3 regions of the Aureimonas sp. AU40 genome follow, and region 1 is predicted to be linked to each of the others. Evidence: riboswitches for the same ligand, from Rfam matches in the RefSeq annotation. Region 1 holds a riboswitch; each other region holds the start of a gene.
What was found. Region 1 has a riboswitch for thiamine pyrophosphate ahead of AUL32_RS10505 (ABC transporter permease). Riboswitches for the same ligand answer to the same signal wherever they lie in the genome.
Positions count from the first base shown of each region.

Region 2: linked by a shared signal. The riboswitch ahead of thiB (thiamine ABC transporter substrate binding subunit) and the one ahead of AUL32_RS10505 (ABC transporter permease) in region 1 are both predicted to bind thiamine pyrophosphate.
Region 3: linked by a shared signal. The riboswitch ahead of thiC (phosphomethylpyrimidine synthase ThiC) and the one ahead of AUL32_RS10505 (ABC transporter permease) in region 1 are both predicted to bind thiamine pyrophosphate.

Region 1 covers NZ_BBWL01000031.1:30,528-35,495, forward strand. Annotated here, with positions in the region: gene AUL32_RS10500 (UDP-glucose dehydrogenase family protein) at 1-506, shown strand, start outside; TPP riboswitch at 949-1,050, shown strand; gene AUL32_RS10505 (ABC transporter permease) at 1,189-1,974, shown strand; gene AUL32_RS10510 (ABC transporter substrate-binding protein) at 1,971-2,915, shown strand; gene thiD (bifunctional hydroxymethylpyrimidine kinase/phosphomethylpyrimidine kinase) at 2,912-3,730, shown strand; gene AUL32_RS10520 (TenA family protein) at 3,727-4,377, shown strand; gene tenA (thiaminase II) at 4,374-4,968, shown strand, end outside.
Region 2 covers NZ_BBWL01000003.1:7,067-12,034, reverse strand. Annotated here, with positions in the region: gene AUL32_RS01320 (hypothetical protein) at 1-1,135, shown strand, start outside; tRNA gene AUL32_RS01315 (tRNA-Arg) at 1,199-1,275, opposite strand; gene AUL32_RS01310 (thiamine diphosphokinase) at 1,336-1,986, opposite strand; TPP riboswitch at 2,354-2,455, shown strand; gene thiB (thiamine ABC transporter substrate binding subunit) at 2,501-3,514, shown strand; gene AUL32_RS01300 (ABC transporter permease subunit) at 3,579-4,968, shown strand, end outside.
Region 3 covers NZ_BBWL01000039.1:41,963-46,930, forward strand. Annotated here, with positions in the region: gene bla (class A beta-lactamase) at 1-857, shown strand, start outside; gene AUL32_RS12925 (LON peptidase substrate-binding domain-containing protein) at 1,319-1,999, shown strand; gene AUL32_RS12930 (Trm112 family protein) at 2,262-2,456, shown strand; TPP riboswitch at 2,503-2,605, shown strand; gene thiC (phosphomethylpyrimidine synthase ThiC) at 2,668-4,491, shown strand; gene AUL32_RS12940 (nuclear transport factor 2 family protein) at 4,608-4,968, shown strand, end outside.

The sequences.
Region 1 (4,968 bases):
CGCTGAGCCCGGCGACCATCGTGGAGGCCGTGATCGCGGTGAACCGCGCCCGGCCGCATCGCATGGTGGCCAAGGTCGTGGCGGCCGCCGGCGGCGACGTGCGTGGCAAGACGGTCGCCTTGCTTGGTCTCACCTTCAAGCCCGAGACCGACGACGTGCGCGACAGCGTGGCCGTTCTGGTGGCCGAACAGCTCGCCGGCCAGGGCGCGCTGGTGCGCGCCTACGACCCGCAGGGCATGGACCATGCGCGCGAGCTTCTGGGCGAGGCGGTGGACTATGCGCCGAGCATGGACGCCGCGTTGGACCGGGCCGATCTCTGCGTGCTCGCCACCGAATGGCGCGAGTTCGCCGAGCGCCCGCTGGCCGACTACAAGCGGCTCCTGCGCACGCCCATGATCGTCGACTTCCGAAACGTCTTCGTGCCGGCCGAAGTGGCGAAGGCGGGGCTCGGTTATCTCTCGATCGGCCGGGCCGGCGTGCCCGCGCCCGAGCTTCTGCCGGCCTGAGACATCGGGACGAGACCGGTGGGCAGAGGATGGGCTAGGGATTTTGGCCTGTTCACGAAGAGCAAGGCTTGAGGGATGCCGGTGGCTTCGCTCAAGCAAGCGCGACGACGGGGCGGGACAAAGGGCTCAAGGCATCCAATCCCGGTAGGTTTCGTTCCAAGTCCCAAGAGACTGCTTACGACCCGGTCGGGTCCGGCAGTTTGGCGACGTTCCGCCGCCGTCCAAAGGCGAGCCGTTCCACACGGGCAGAGGTTCGTCTGTCGCTATGGACACTGGGACTGTTGCTCGTCTTCGCCGATACGTTCTCGCATCCCGAGCGTTTGGCGGCACGCGAACGACGAGGCATCACGCGGCACCGTTCCGCCGTCGAACGGCACGCTTTGGGCCGCCCCCCCCCCTGGGCGCTTCGGTTGACAAAGCAGAACGAGGCCGGCATCACTTGGCTCATTCCGAGGGGTGTGCCGCGAGGCGCTGAGATGGCGGGAGCCGAACCCTTGAACCTGATCCGGGTCATACCGGCGTAGGAACGGGAATGGGCGGCGCTCTGCTGCCCGCGCACCTTCTTCGCTTCACTCCGGATCTCTTGCGGACCCTGCTTTGGGGCTGAGGAGATCGCATGCGCCACCATCCGCCCTGCCGCCCCGACTGGCCCCGCCTCGCCTGCTGCGGGGTCTAGGCCGATATGCGCGCCCTTCGCGCTACCCTGTTCGGGCTTCTAGCGGTGCTTCTGGCCTGGGGGCTCTTCGTCGCGCTGGCGCAGCCGCCGCCCTACATGCTGCCCGGGCCGCTTCGGGTCGCCGAGGTGCTCTGGACACGCGCCGGCTTTCTTCTGGCCAATGGCTGGCTGACCCTGATCGAGACGGTGCTCGGCCTCCTATTCGGCTCGCTGGCCGGCGCGCTGGCGGGGCTTGGCGTGGTGCTCTGGCCGCGCCTCGGGCGCGTGGCCTGGCCGCTGCTTCTCGTGCTCCAGGCCATGCCGGTCTTCGCGCTGGCGCCCCTGCTCGTGCTTTGGCTCGGATTCGGCCTCGCTTCGAAGGTCATGATGGCCTCGCTGGTTCTGTTCTTTCCCGTCGCCTCGGCCTTCGCGGACGGGCTGCGACGCACCGAGCCCGAACTGCTCGACGCCACCGCGCTCACCGTGGCGAGCCACTGGCAGACGCTGCGCTTCGTTCGCATTCCGCTCGCCATGCCGGCGCTGATCACCGGCCTTCGCGTCGCCGCCCCCCTTGCCCCGCTCGGCGCGGTGATCGGCGAATGGGTCGGCGCCTCGGGCGGGCTCGGCTTCGTGATGATCCAGGCCAATGCCCGGATGCAAACCGACCTGATGTTCGCGGCGCTGGCCATCCTCGCCGCGATGACGCTGGCGCTGCGCGCACTGGTGGACGAGTTCGCCCCCCGCCTCGCCCCTTGGGCCGCCGAAAGCGGCCCCTCCCCCTTTCCCTCCCTCCTTCGAAGAAAGTCCTCCTGATGCGTCCTTTCCTCTCGGCCGCCGCGCTGGCCGTCTCGCTCCTGGCGACGCCGGCTCTCGCAGCCGACAAGCTGACCGTCCTGCTCGAATGGTTCGTGAACCCCGACCATGCGCCGCTGGTCGTCGCCAAGGAGAAGGGCATCTTCGCCAGCCACGGGCTGGACGTGGAACTGGTGCCGCCGGCCGACCCGTCCGCGCCGCCGCGCCTTCTGGCGGCGGGCCAGGCCGATATCGCACTCCACTACCAGCCGAGCCTGATGCTCGACCATGCGGCCGGGCTGCCGCTCGTGCGCTTCGGCACGCTGGTGGAAACGCCGCTCAACACGGTCGCGGTGCTGGCGAACGGGCCGATCAAGACGCTGGCCGATCTGAAGGGCAAGCGCATCGGCTATTCCGTTGCGGGCGTGGAGGAGGCGGTTCTCTCCGCCATGCTCGGCTCGGCCGGCCTCGCTTTGCCCGACGTCGAGCTGGTGAACGTCAACTTCGCGCTCACCGCCTCGCTCAGCGCCGGCAATGTGGACGCCACGATCGGCTCCTATCGCAATTTCGAGGCGACGCAGATGCGGCTCGAAAAGCACGAGGGTCGCTTCTTCTTTCCCGAGGAGAACGGCGTGCCGCCCTATGACGAGCTGATCTACGTCACGCGCCGCGATCTGGCCACCGACCCGCGCCTGCCGCGCTTCCTCGACGCGGTGGAAGAGGCGACGCTCTTCCTCACCAACCATCCCGACGAGGCGCTTCAGCTTTTCCTCAAGGCCTATCCCGATCTCGACGACACGCTGAACCGCACCGCCTTCGCCGACACGCTGCCGCGCTTCGCCAAGCGCCCCGGCGCGCTGGACACGGCCGGCATGAACCGCTTCGCCGGCTTCCTCAAGGACAAGGGGCTGATCCCCGCCGTGCCGCCGATCGCGGATTATGCGGTGGAGCTGAAGCGGTGATCCCGGTCGCGCTGACCATCGCGGGCTCGGATTCGGGGGGCGGCGCGGGCATCCAGGCCGATCTCAAGACCTTCTCCGCGCTTGGCGTCTTCGGCACCAGCGTTCTCACCGCCGTCACCGCGCAGAACACGCGCGGCGTCACCGCCGTCGAGACGCTCCCCCCCGCCATCGTCGCCGCGCAGATCGACGCCGTGCTCGGCGACTTCACGGTGGGCGGCATCAAGATCGGCATGGTGTCGAGCGAGCCGGTGATCCGCACGATCGCCGAGCGCCTGCGCGCCCATGGGCGGCGCGCCGTCGTGGACCCGGTCATGATTGCCACCTCGGGCGACAGGCTGATCGACGCGGACGCGCTGGAGGCGCTGCGCGAAGAGCTTCTGCCGCTCGCCGACGTGCTGACCCCCAACCTGCCGGAAGCCGCCCTTCTCTTGGGCACTGAGCCTGCCGCGAGCGAGGAGGCCATGCTCGGGCAGGGCGAGCGGCTGCTCGCCCTCGGCCCGCGCGCCGTTCTCATGAAGGGGGGGCACCGCGAAGGGCCGGACAGCGTCGATCTTCTCGTGTCCAATTCTAGCCTGCTGCGCCTTGCCTTTCCACGAGTCGAGACGAACAACGACCATGGCACGGGCTGCACCCTGGCGGCGGCCATCGCGGCGGGCCTTGCCAAGGGATTGGACCTCGAAAGCGCGGTGCGCGAGGCGCGTCTTTATCTCCAGGCCGCGCTCGCGGCCGGCGCCGCCTGGCGCCTTGGCTCGGGCCGTGGTCCCGTGCATCACTTCCACGCGCTTTGGCCCAAGGCCGGACAGGACGTCTCATGAGCCCTCGCTTCACCGACCAGCTGCGCGCCGGCACAGAGCCGCTTTGGAGCGAGGCGGCGGGGCACCGCTTCACCCGCGAGCTCATAGAGGGCACCGTCGCGCCAGACATCATGGCGGACTACCTCATCCAGGATCACCGCTTTCTCGACGCCTTTCTGACGTTGATCGGCGCGGCCATGGCGGCGAGCGATCGGTTCGAGGCGCGGCTGCGCCTTGCCCGCTTCGCCGGCTTGGTGGCGGGCGAAGAGAACACCTATTTCGAGCGCGCCTTCACCGCGCTCGGCGTTTCCGCCGAGCGGCGCGCCGGCGAGCCGGACACGGAGGCCACCGCCGGCTTCAAGGGGTTGATGCGCGAGGCGGCGGAGCGGCGCTCCTATGCCGCAGCGCTCAGCGTGCTGACGGTGGCCGAATGGCTTTATCTCGACTGGGCCTCGCGCGCCGTCGCGCCCCTGCCCGAGAGCTTCGTCCACCGGGAATGGATCACGCTGCACGACAATCCCGGCTTTCGCGACTTCGTGGCCTTCCTGCGCGCCGAACTCGACCGGGTGGGTCCGGCCGAGGCCGCGCTGTGTCAGGATCTGTTCGGCCGCGCGGTGGCGTTGGAGCGCCGCTTCTTCGACGCCGCCTACCGGGAGACCGGTCGATGACCGGCACCGTCTTCGAACGATTGAAGGCGGCGGCGCAGGAAGACTGGGACGGCTATGTCAACCATCCCTTCGTCTGGCACATGGGCGTCGGCGCCCTGCCGGAGAGCGCCTTTCGCCGCTATCTCGTGCAGGACTACCTGTTCCTGATCCAATTCGCCCGAGCCAACGCGCTCGCCGCCTACAAGAGCCGCTCGCTGGCCGACATGCGCCGGGCGCAGACGGGCCTCTCGGCCATTCTGGATGTCGAGCTGAACCTTCATCTTCGCCTGTCGGAGCGCTGGGGCCTGTCGGCGCGGGATCTGGAGCAGGCGCGCGAGGAGCCCGCCACCACCGCCTACACGCGCTTCGTGCTCGACTGCGGCGCCTCGGGCGACCTGCTAGACCTTCAGACCGCGCTCGCCCCTTGCGTCATCGGCTATGGCGAGATCGGCGCGCGGCTGGCCGCTTCGCTCGGGCCGGAGCATCTGGAGAATCATCCCTATCGCGAATGGATCGGGGAATATGCGGGCGAGGCCTATCAGGGCGTCGCCGAGGCGGCGCGCCTCCATCTCGAAGACCTCGCCGCCCGCTCGATGACGGAGCGCCGCTTCG
Region 2 (4,968 bases), on a different contig from region 1:
TGAGGGCTATCCAACGCCGACCATCCGCATCCACTCAACCGACGAGACGGAAATCGCGGCTCTATGCCGACGCTACTCGGCTGAGTTCTTGGAATGGCTAAGCGAACAGACCAATCCGCGCCCCAAGCGTTTTGATGGCACGATAAAGGGTTTGACCACGCTCTATCGCAAGAGCAAGGACAGCCCGTATCACGACCTGAAACCGAACTCGCGCGCGATGTATGACGAATCGCTCGACCTTCTGGAGCGAACCGTTGGCGATCGGCAGCTCGCCCGTCTTAGCGGATCGGACTTCCGCCGCTGGTACAAAAAGCTGCGCGAGCCCGCCCCGCCGAAGAAGGAAGGAGAGCTGCCCGGCCCCGAGCGCGTTCGCCGTGCGTTCAAGGCGATCCAGCTTCTGCGTATCAGCATCAAGTTTGGCGTCACGGAGAACCTAGCCGAATGCGTTCGGCTTGCGACCGTCCTTGAGGCTATGCGATTCGAAGCGCCGCCAGCGCGGGAGACCTTCCTCAGCTTCGAACAGTCGGCCGCGATCATCGCCAGGGCTATCGAGATGAAGCGACCGAGCATTGCCATCGCCCAGGCCCTCCAGTTCGAACTGACGCTCCGCCAGATCGATGTCATCGGAATCTGGACGATCGTGGAGGACGGCAGCAAGGCAGGGATCGTTCATCTCGGCCGACGTTGGTCCGGCGGGCTTCTCTGGAGCGAGATCGATTCGACCGGCATCCTACGCAAGCGCACCACCAAGACCGGCCAGCAAGCCGTCCATGATACGAATGCCTATCCGCTTGTGGCCCAGGTGCTCGCCCTCGTGCCGGCAGAGAAGCGCGTCGGCCCTATCATCGTGAACGAGACAACTGGACTACCCTATCGCTACCGGAACTTCATGCAGATGTGGCGCGCCATCGCTACCAAAGCCGGAGTTCCAAAAACGGTCTGGAGCCGAGACAGCCGGGCCGGGGGCGTCACGGAGGGCACCGACGCAGGCGTGGATTTGGAGGCGATGCGGCATCACGCAAATCACAGCCAAGCCGCGACCACTGCCCTTTACAGCCGCAAAACCTTGGAGAAAACGAGAGGCGTGGCAGCAGCCCGGATTGCCGCTCGGAACAGACCGAAAACGGCAGGGTAACAACGCCGTCGCAACATGGTCGCAATGTGCGACCCAGTACGTAGGCTAGAGCACTGAGTTCGTTGGTGATCCCAATAGGATTCGAACCTATGACCCCCAGATTAGGAATCTGGTGCTCTATCCTGCTGAGCTATGGGACCCTCAGAGACTTATAGCGGACGCGGCGGGGTTGGCCAAGGGTGGGCGCTGCATTCGCTGGGTCAGCGGCGCGCCGGGTCGGCTTGGAGAAGAAGGATCGCGCGGCCGGTTTCCAGGCCGAGGCGGATCGGGCCGGTCGCTTCGTTGGACTGGGTCAGGATCGAGGGGAAGGGAATGTCCACGCGGGCGAGCGGAAAGCGCGCGCCCTCGACCGTCAGGCCTGTGAGGTCGGTGAACTTGAGCAGCGAGAATTGCGCGCCCGGCGCGGCCTCGATCTCCATCCAGCCGGGGCGCAGCGGCAGGGCGTGCTCGATCCCGTCGAACAGCGCAAGCCTCAGGGCGGGGTCTGCCTCTACCTCCCGCAAAGCGATGACCAGATGGGAAAAGGCGTGGTCGCTGCGCCCGCCTAGCGCACCGACAAGGAGAAGGTCGCATCCGCCGCGAAGCTTCGCGGCTTCGATCGCGAGTTCGCCGTCGGTGCGATCCTTGTCGCGCGGAAAGGCCTCGCGCGCCATCGCGCAGTCGCGCAGCGCAGCCGGCGGCTCGGGCGGGGCGGAGTCGAAATCGCCGATCCAGAGTTCGGGGCAGAGACCCAGCGCCACGGCATGCGCAATGCCGCCATCCGCCGCGATCACGCGACGGCCGGCAACGGCTTGGCGCAGCGCGGGCGTCGGGTCGATCGGCCCGGCCAGAAGGATGGCAAAACGGCTCATGTGAATTCCTCCGAACCTCCGTCGGCCCCCACCCGCGAGATGGGGCCAGTTCGGTTGCGGCATGCAAGACCGACCCGAGCGGTATCACGCCCGACCGGAAAGCCGCGAGGGCAGCCCGCCTTGCAAGGGTTTCGATCAACGCCTCATAGGGTGGAGCCAGGCCGAATGCCAGGGGGCAGGCCGGCCCCCGCGCTGGGGTCCGATGGTGCCGTCCGCTGCCTGAACCTGGCTGAACGCGATGCGGCTCAATGCTCCGCAAGGTTTGGTCAGCGCCGGCTAGCAAGTGACGATCGACAGGCGCCTGCCCCTCCTCGGCCCCGCGCCCCAAACGCCCTTGCCGCGTTTCCTCTGCCCCGCTAGTTAAGATCCCGCTCACACGGGGTGCCCTTCGGGGCTGAGAGGCGCTACGGCCCAACCCGACGAACCTGATCCGGCTCGCACCGGCGGAGGGATGGAGAGCGTCGCGGCACTGGCCCGAAGGCGTTTTCGTTCATCTGAAACCATGGAGAACGGGATGCTTCGCCCTGCCCTCGCCGCCGGACTTCTGGCCTCCCTCGCGGGTCTTTCCCCTGCACTGGCGCAGGACGGCGGCAAGCCGGTTCTCACTGTCTATACCTACGAGAGCTTCGTACCGGATTGGGGTCCCGGCCCCAAGGTCGAGGCGGCCTTCGAGGCCGAATGCGGCTGCGACCTGCGCTTCGTCGGGCTGGAGGATGGCGTCGCCATTCTCAACCGGCTGAAGCTGGAGGGCGAGAGTACACAGGCCGACATCGCGCTTGGCCTCACCGCAGAGCTGGTGCCGGAGTTCAAGAAGACCGGGCTTTTCGCGCCCTCAGGGGTCGATCTGTCGCCGCTCGCCATTCCCGGCGGCTTCTCGGACGATGTGTTCGTGCCCTTCGACTATTCCTATCTCGCCTTCGTCTACGACACGGAGGTGGTGAAGACCCCGCCCGCCAGCCTGGACGAGCTGGTGAACGGCGATCCCGAGCAGAAGATCGCGATCCAAGATCCGCGCACCTCGACGCCCGGTCTCGGCTTTCTTCTTTGGATGAAGGCGGTCTATGGCGATGGTGCCGAGGAAAAGTGGCGCACGCTTTCGCGCCGCATCCTGACCGTGACGCCCGGCTGGAGCGAGGCCTACGGGCTCTTCACCAAGGGCGAGGTGCCGATGGTACTCTCCTACACCACCTCCCCCGCCTATCATCAGATCGAGGAAGGCACCGAGCGCTACAAGGCGGCGGCCTTCTCGGAGGGGCACTATCTCCAGGTGGAGCTTGCGGGCCGGCTGCGCACGTCGAAACAGCCCGAGCTCGCGCAGCGCTTCCTCGCCTTCACCCTGACGCCTGCTTTCCAGAAGCTGATCCCGACCGGCAATTGGGCCCTGCCCGCCACCAAACCCGCCGAGCCGCTGCCGCCGGCCTTCGAAACGCTGGTGCAGCCGGCCAAGCCGCTGGCGATCGATGCCGAGACGGTGGCCACCCATCGCGAAGCCTGGACGGCCGAATGGCTTCGCGCGCTGGGGCGTTGAGCGGGACGCAGCCGGCCGCAGGCTTGTCGGCGGACCGCCTTTTGCGCACGGGCGGTCGAAGCGTTTGAACCGAAGCGCCGAGCAGGATCGCCTGTTTCTGTCCGCTGCCGACCGGCGCTTTCGGCGCGGGGCGGCATTGGGTGCGCTTGCGCTTGTTCTGGCCTTCCTGTTCGCGCCCTTCCTGATCCTGGGCACCGGGACGGAGGGGCTGGCGCCGGCGCTGGCGAGCCTCACCGATCCCTATCTCCTCGGCGTCATCCGCTTCACGCTGACCCAGGCGATCCTTTCGACGCTGCTGTCCCTCCTGTTCGGCGTTCCCTTCGCCCTGGCGCTGCATCGCAACCGCCTGCCCGGCCGCGCGCTTCTCCTGAAGCTTCTGCTCCTGCCGCAGGCGCTGCCCGTGCTGGTCGGCGCGCTGGGGCTCGTCACGGTGTTCGGGCGAAACGGCGTGGTGGCCGATCTCATGGTCTGGGCCGGGCTTCCCCGCCCCTCGATCTACGGCCTGCCCGGCATTCTCATCGCCCATGTCTTCTTCAACATGCCGCTGGTGACGCGCATGGCGATGGGCGGGTTGCAGGCGGTGCCGGCGGAAAGCTGGAGGCTCGCGGGCCAATTGGCGCTGTCGCCGCTCGCGACCTTTCGCCTCGTGGAAGCGCCCGCGCTCCGCGCCGTGCTGCCGGGCGCGGCCGCCCTCGTCTTCATGCTCTGCTTCACGAGCTTCACCCTGGTTCTGGTGCTCGGCGGTGGGCCGGCGGGGACGACGCTTCAGGTCGCGATCTATCAGGCACTGCGCTATGACTTCGCGCCCGGCCGCGCGCTGGCGCTGGCCTTGGCGCAGGTCGCCCTCGTCGCGCTGTTCCTGCTGCCGACCATCGTAGCGCGCGCGGGCGGGGCCCTCGGTGGCTTCGGGCTCGGCGCACCGCAGCGCCGCTTCGACCCGCCCGCCCCGCTCAAACGCGCCGCCGACTGGCTGGTGCTGACCCTCGGCCTTCTGTTCCTACTGGCGCCCTTCGCCGCGATCGTCTGGAGCGGGTTGCAGGCCGATCTCGGCAGGCTCGTCGCCGATCCACAGTTCCAGCGTGCTGCGCTGACCAGCCTCGCCATCGCCGGCAGCGCGACGGTGCTGGGTCTCACCTTGTCGCTGGCCCTCGTCCTGTCCTCCGGCCTGTCGGGCGGGCTTGGGCTGGTCCTGCGCCTCGTGCCGGCGCTCGGGCTCGTGGTGCCCTCGATCGTCATCGGTGCGGGCTGGTTTCTGGCGCTCCGCCTGCTCGGGGACGTCACGCGCTTTGCGCCCTTCGTCGCGGTGCTCTCCAACGCCATGGTGATCCTGCCCTATGCCACGCGCATTCTGGCACCGGAGGCCGAGGCGGCGGCCGTTGGGGCCGGGCGTCTGGCCTCCAGCCTCGGCCTTCGCGGCTGGGCGCGGCTGCGGCATGTGGAACTCGCCGCGCTGC
Region 3 (4,968 bases), on a different contig from region 1:
TTGCCGGCGCCGGTCTCGCCTCCGGTTTCCTCCCGGCCTTCGCCGGGCAGGCGAGGGGCGAGGACGCGTTGAACGCGCTTCTGGCCGATATCGAAAAGCGCTTCTCGGCCCGACTCGGCGCCTTCGTTCACGACACCGGCTCGGGTCGGCGCTGGGCGCGGCGGGCGGACGAGCGCTTTCCCCTGTGCTCGACCTTCAAGGTCGTCGCGGCGGCGGGGCTGCTGGCGCGGGTGGACCGGGGCGAGGCGGACCTGTCGCGCCGCGTGGTGATCGCGAAGTCCGACCTCGTCACCTATTCGCCCGTGACCGAGAAACAGGTCGGCGGCGAGGGCATGACGCTGGCCGAGATCTGCGCGGCCGCGATCACCCGAAGCGACAACACGGCCGGCAACGTCCTGATCGACCAGCTCGGCGGGCCGGAGGGCGTCACGCGCTTCGCCCGCTCGCTCGGCGACGAGACCTTCCGGCTCGATCGGCGCGAGACCGACCTCAACGAGGCGACGCCCGGCGACCCCCGCGACACGACCAGCCCCGCCGCGATGACGAAGACGCTGCACGCGCTCCTGTTCGAGGACCATCTCAAGGACGTCTCGCGCTGGCGACTCGCCGAGTGGATGGTGGCCAACCAGACGGGCGGCGCCAAGCTTCGCGCCGGTCTGCCCAAGAGTTGGCACATCGGCGACAAGACCGGCGGCGGCGACCACGGCACGATGAACGACATCGCCGTGCTCTGGCCCCCCGAAGGCGCGCCGATCGTGGCGAGCCTTTATCTCACGGAAACCGAGGCTTCCTTCGACGAGCGCAACGCCGCCTTCGCCGAGATCGGCAACGCGCTGGCCAGGATCGTGCGGAGATAGGCGGCCAAAGGCGCCGAGCGGGACTGCCGTCGCCCGCAGAGCGCCGAGTGCGAAGGCGGCTCGATGCATGGGCTGGCATTGAGGCTGAACAGGCCGGCAAAACCTTCGCCGTGCCCCGGCGGCGCTCGACCTTGTGAGAATACGGCCCAGCGCGAAGACGAAGAGGAATTGCGGGCCCCCTCCGACTTTGCCTTCGCGCTCCGGCCGCTCGCCTGCGTGCTCACGCCGCTCTTGAGTTCGGGGCGAGACGCGCCAGTTCCATGAAGCTGTCATGAACCAGCGACAGGCCTTGCGCCGGATCGGCGGATCGGGTTCCGAGGCTGCGGGCGACGTCGCCCGGGCGACCCGTTGGCCTGTCCGCGCCGATCCGCCTTGGGGCGTCACTGATGGACCTGCCTGGGTGACGCGAGACCTGTCCCTGGTTCATAACAGCCTCAAGGCTCGATCGGAGAATCGCATTGGTGCAAGCAGGCAACGTCACCTACCGTTCGGAGACCGACCTCCCGGAAACGGTGGCCGTGTTTCCCCTGACCGGCGCGCTGCTTCTGCCGGGCGGGCAGATGCCGCTGAACATCTTCGAACCGCGCTATCTCGCGCTGATCGACGATGCCATGACGGGCGCGCGGGTGATCGGCATGATCCAGCCGCGCCTCGACGGCGCGCTGCAGCCCTCCGGCGAGCCGGAGCTTTGCGCCGTCGGATGCCTGGGGCGCATCACCTCGCTGACCGAGACCGGCGACGGGCGCTATCTCCTCAACCTGCAGGGCATCGCGCGCTTCCGGGTGATCGAGGAGCACGAGAGCGCCGAGCCCTTCCGCCTCTGCCGCATCAAGCCCTTCGCCAGCGATCTGGAGTCCGGCGAGGGCGAGGAGGAGGTGGACCGCGACGCGCTTCTGAAAGCCTTCCGTTCCTATCTCCAGGCCAACCAGCTGGAGGCCGATTGGGAAAGCGTGTCCAAGGCCTCCAACGAGACGCTGGTCAACGCCCTGTCGATGATGTCGCCCTATGGCGCGGCCGAGAAGCAGGCGCTTCTGGAAGCCCCCGACCTCAAGACGCGGGCCGAGACGCTGGTCGCCATCACCGAGATCGCCCTGGTGCGCGAGGGCAGCGAGGACGGAAACGGCTCGCAGACCCTGCAATAGGCGAACCGGGAGACCGTTCGGGCTCTTGGCCGGGTCGGTGCGAGGGCGCCTTTTCGCCGTCGGCCGTCGGCCTGGACCCTTGCGGATAGGACTTCGCATCGCTCGAGTGCGGCGCCTCGCGAAGGTCGAAACAGGCTCTTGCACGGGGCGCGGCGCTTCGAGCCCGAGACTTGGCAGGGTCCGGCCCGGCCTGTATCCAGCCGGCTGAACGCGGCGTTGCCGGAGGCGACGGCAGGCGACCCGACGAAACGAGGAGACTGGCATGGTGGACGACGCGGAACGCAAGGGTCGCCCCGACCCCAAGCTCCTGGAACTCCTGGTCTGCCCGCTGACCAAGACGGGGCTGAGCTATGATTCCGAGCGCAACGAGCTGGTCTCGCGCGCTGCGCGCCTGGCCTATCCCATCCGCAACGGCATCCCGATCATGCTCCCGTCCGAAGCGCGCGAGATCGACTGAGCCCATCGGCCCGGTCTTGACAGACAGAGCCCGTCTGGCCACCCTTCGCGCGTCCGAGGGGTGTCCCATGTGGGGCTGAGATGGCGCGAGCCGAACCCTTTGAACCTGATCCGGGTCATGCCGGCGAAGGGACGGAAAGGGTGCCGCCGCGCGGCATCGCGCCGCCGCTCATCGCAACAGATCCCGGATCTCCTTTTTGTTGGAGATCCTGATGTCCGCTTCCCCCACCCTTCCCGCCACCGTGACCACCGGGCCGATTCGCGGCTCGCGCAAGGTCTATGCCGCGCCGCGCGGCGCGCCGGAGATCCGCGTGCCCTTTCGCGAGATCGCGCTGAGCGACCCGGCCGAGCCGCCTTTGCGCGTCTACGACGCGTCCGGCCCCTACACGGACGCCGACGCCGGCATCGACCTTTCGCGCGGCCTTGCCCCGGTTCGCGACGCCTGGATCGCCGCGCGCGGCTATCCGCTGGTGGAGCCCCGCGCCGTGAGGCCGGAGGACAACGGCCATGTCGGGGCCGACCGGCTGGTCGAGCCTTGCCCCGCCGCCCATGGCGTGCGGCGCGGGCGGGAGGGCGAGCGCGTCACGCAGCTGGAATGGGCGCGGGCGGGAATCGTCACCCCGGAAATGATCTATGTCGCCCATCGCGAGAATCTGGCGCGCGAGGCGGCGCTGGCGGAGGCGGCCGAGCGGCTGGGCGACGGCGAAAGCTTCGGGGCGGCGATCCCCGAATTCGTCACGCCCGAATTCGTGCGCGACGAGGTGGCGCGTGGGCGGGCCATCCTTCCCGCCAACATCAACCATCCCGAGCTCGAGCCGATGGTGATCGGGCGCAACTTCCTGGTGAAGATCAACGCCAATATCGGCAATTCCGCCGTCAGCTCGGGCGTGGCCGAGGAGGTGGAGAAGCTGGTCTGGGCGATCCGCTGGGGCGCCGACACGGTGATGGACCTCTCCACAGGGCGCAACATCCACAATATCCGCTCTTGGATCCTGCGCAATTCGCCGGTGCCGATCGGCACGGTGCCGATCTACCAGGCGCTGGAGAAGGTCGGCGGCGATCCCCTGAAGCTCGACTGGGAGGTGTTCAAGGACACGCTGATCGAGCAGGCCGAGCAGGGCGTCGACTATTTCACCATCCATGCCGGCGTGCGTCTCGCCCATGTGCCGCTGGCCGCCCGGCGCGTCACCGGCATCGTCAGCCGGGGCGGCTCGATCATGGCGCGCTGGTGCCTCTCGAAGCATCGCGAAAGCTTCCTCTACGAGCGCTTCGACGAGATCTGCGAGATCATGCGCCGGTTCGACGTGTCCTTCTCGCTGGGGGACGGGCTGCGGCCGGGCTCGGTGGCGGACGCCAACGACGCCGCGCAGTTCGCCGAACTGGACACGCTGGGCGAGCTGACCAAGATCGCCTGGGATCGGGGCTGTCAGGTCATGGTCGAGGGGCCGGGCCACGTGCCCATGCACAAGATCAAAGCCAATATGGACAAGCAGCTGGCGACCTGCGGCGAGGCACCCTTCTATACGCTGGGACCGCTCGCGACCGATATTGCGCCGGGCTACGACCACATCACCTCCGCCATCGGCGCGGCGCAGATCGGCTGGTTCGGCACGGCCATGCTCTGCTACGTCACGCCCAAGGAGCATCTCGGCCTGCCCGACCGGGACGACGTGAAGACCGGCGTCGTCACCTACAAGATCGCCGCCCATGCCGCCGATCTCGCCAAGGGCCATCCGGCGGCGCGCTTGCGGGATGACGCACTGTCGCGCGCCCGCTTCGACTTCCGCTGGGAGGACCAGTTCAACCTCTCGCTCGACCCCGACACGGCCCGCGCCTTCCACGACGAGACCCTGCCCAAGGAAGCGCACAAGACAGCCCATTTCTGCTCCATGTGCGGGCCGAAATTCTGTTCGATGGAAATCTCCCGCGACCTGAAGCGCGAAGCCGAGGCGCTGGCCGGAATGGAGGCCAAGTCCGCCGAGTTCCTGGCCGGCGGCGCGCGGCTCTATGTCGAGCCGGCGACGGAGAGCGCCTGAGCGGAAGCAGGAGCGGGCGCGGTTTGCGCGCCCGCTCCTGCTTCGATTTGCGCGATGAGGCTAAATCCTGTACCAATCAGTAAAGTCATGACCGACTGGTACAGGAAGGCTCGTCCATGTCTCGTCCGCCCCTCCCGCCGTTCGACCTCGAAGCCGCCGTCCAGAAGGCGCGTCTGGCGGAGGACGCCTGGAACAGCCGCGATCCCGAGCGGGTGTCCCTCGCCTATACGGAAGATAGCCGGTGGCGGAACCGGGCCGAGTTCATCGCGGGGCGGGAGGAGATCGTGTCCTTCCTCACCCGCAAATGGCGCCGCGAGTTGGACTATCGGCTGATCAAGGAAGTCTGGGCCTATCAGGGCGCGCGCATCGCGGTGCGCTTTGTCTACGAATGGCGCGACGACAGCGGACAATGGTTCCGCTCGCACGGCAACGAGAACTGGCAGTTCGACGAGGCGGGCCTCATGTCCGAGCGCCATG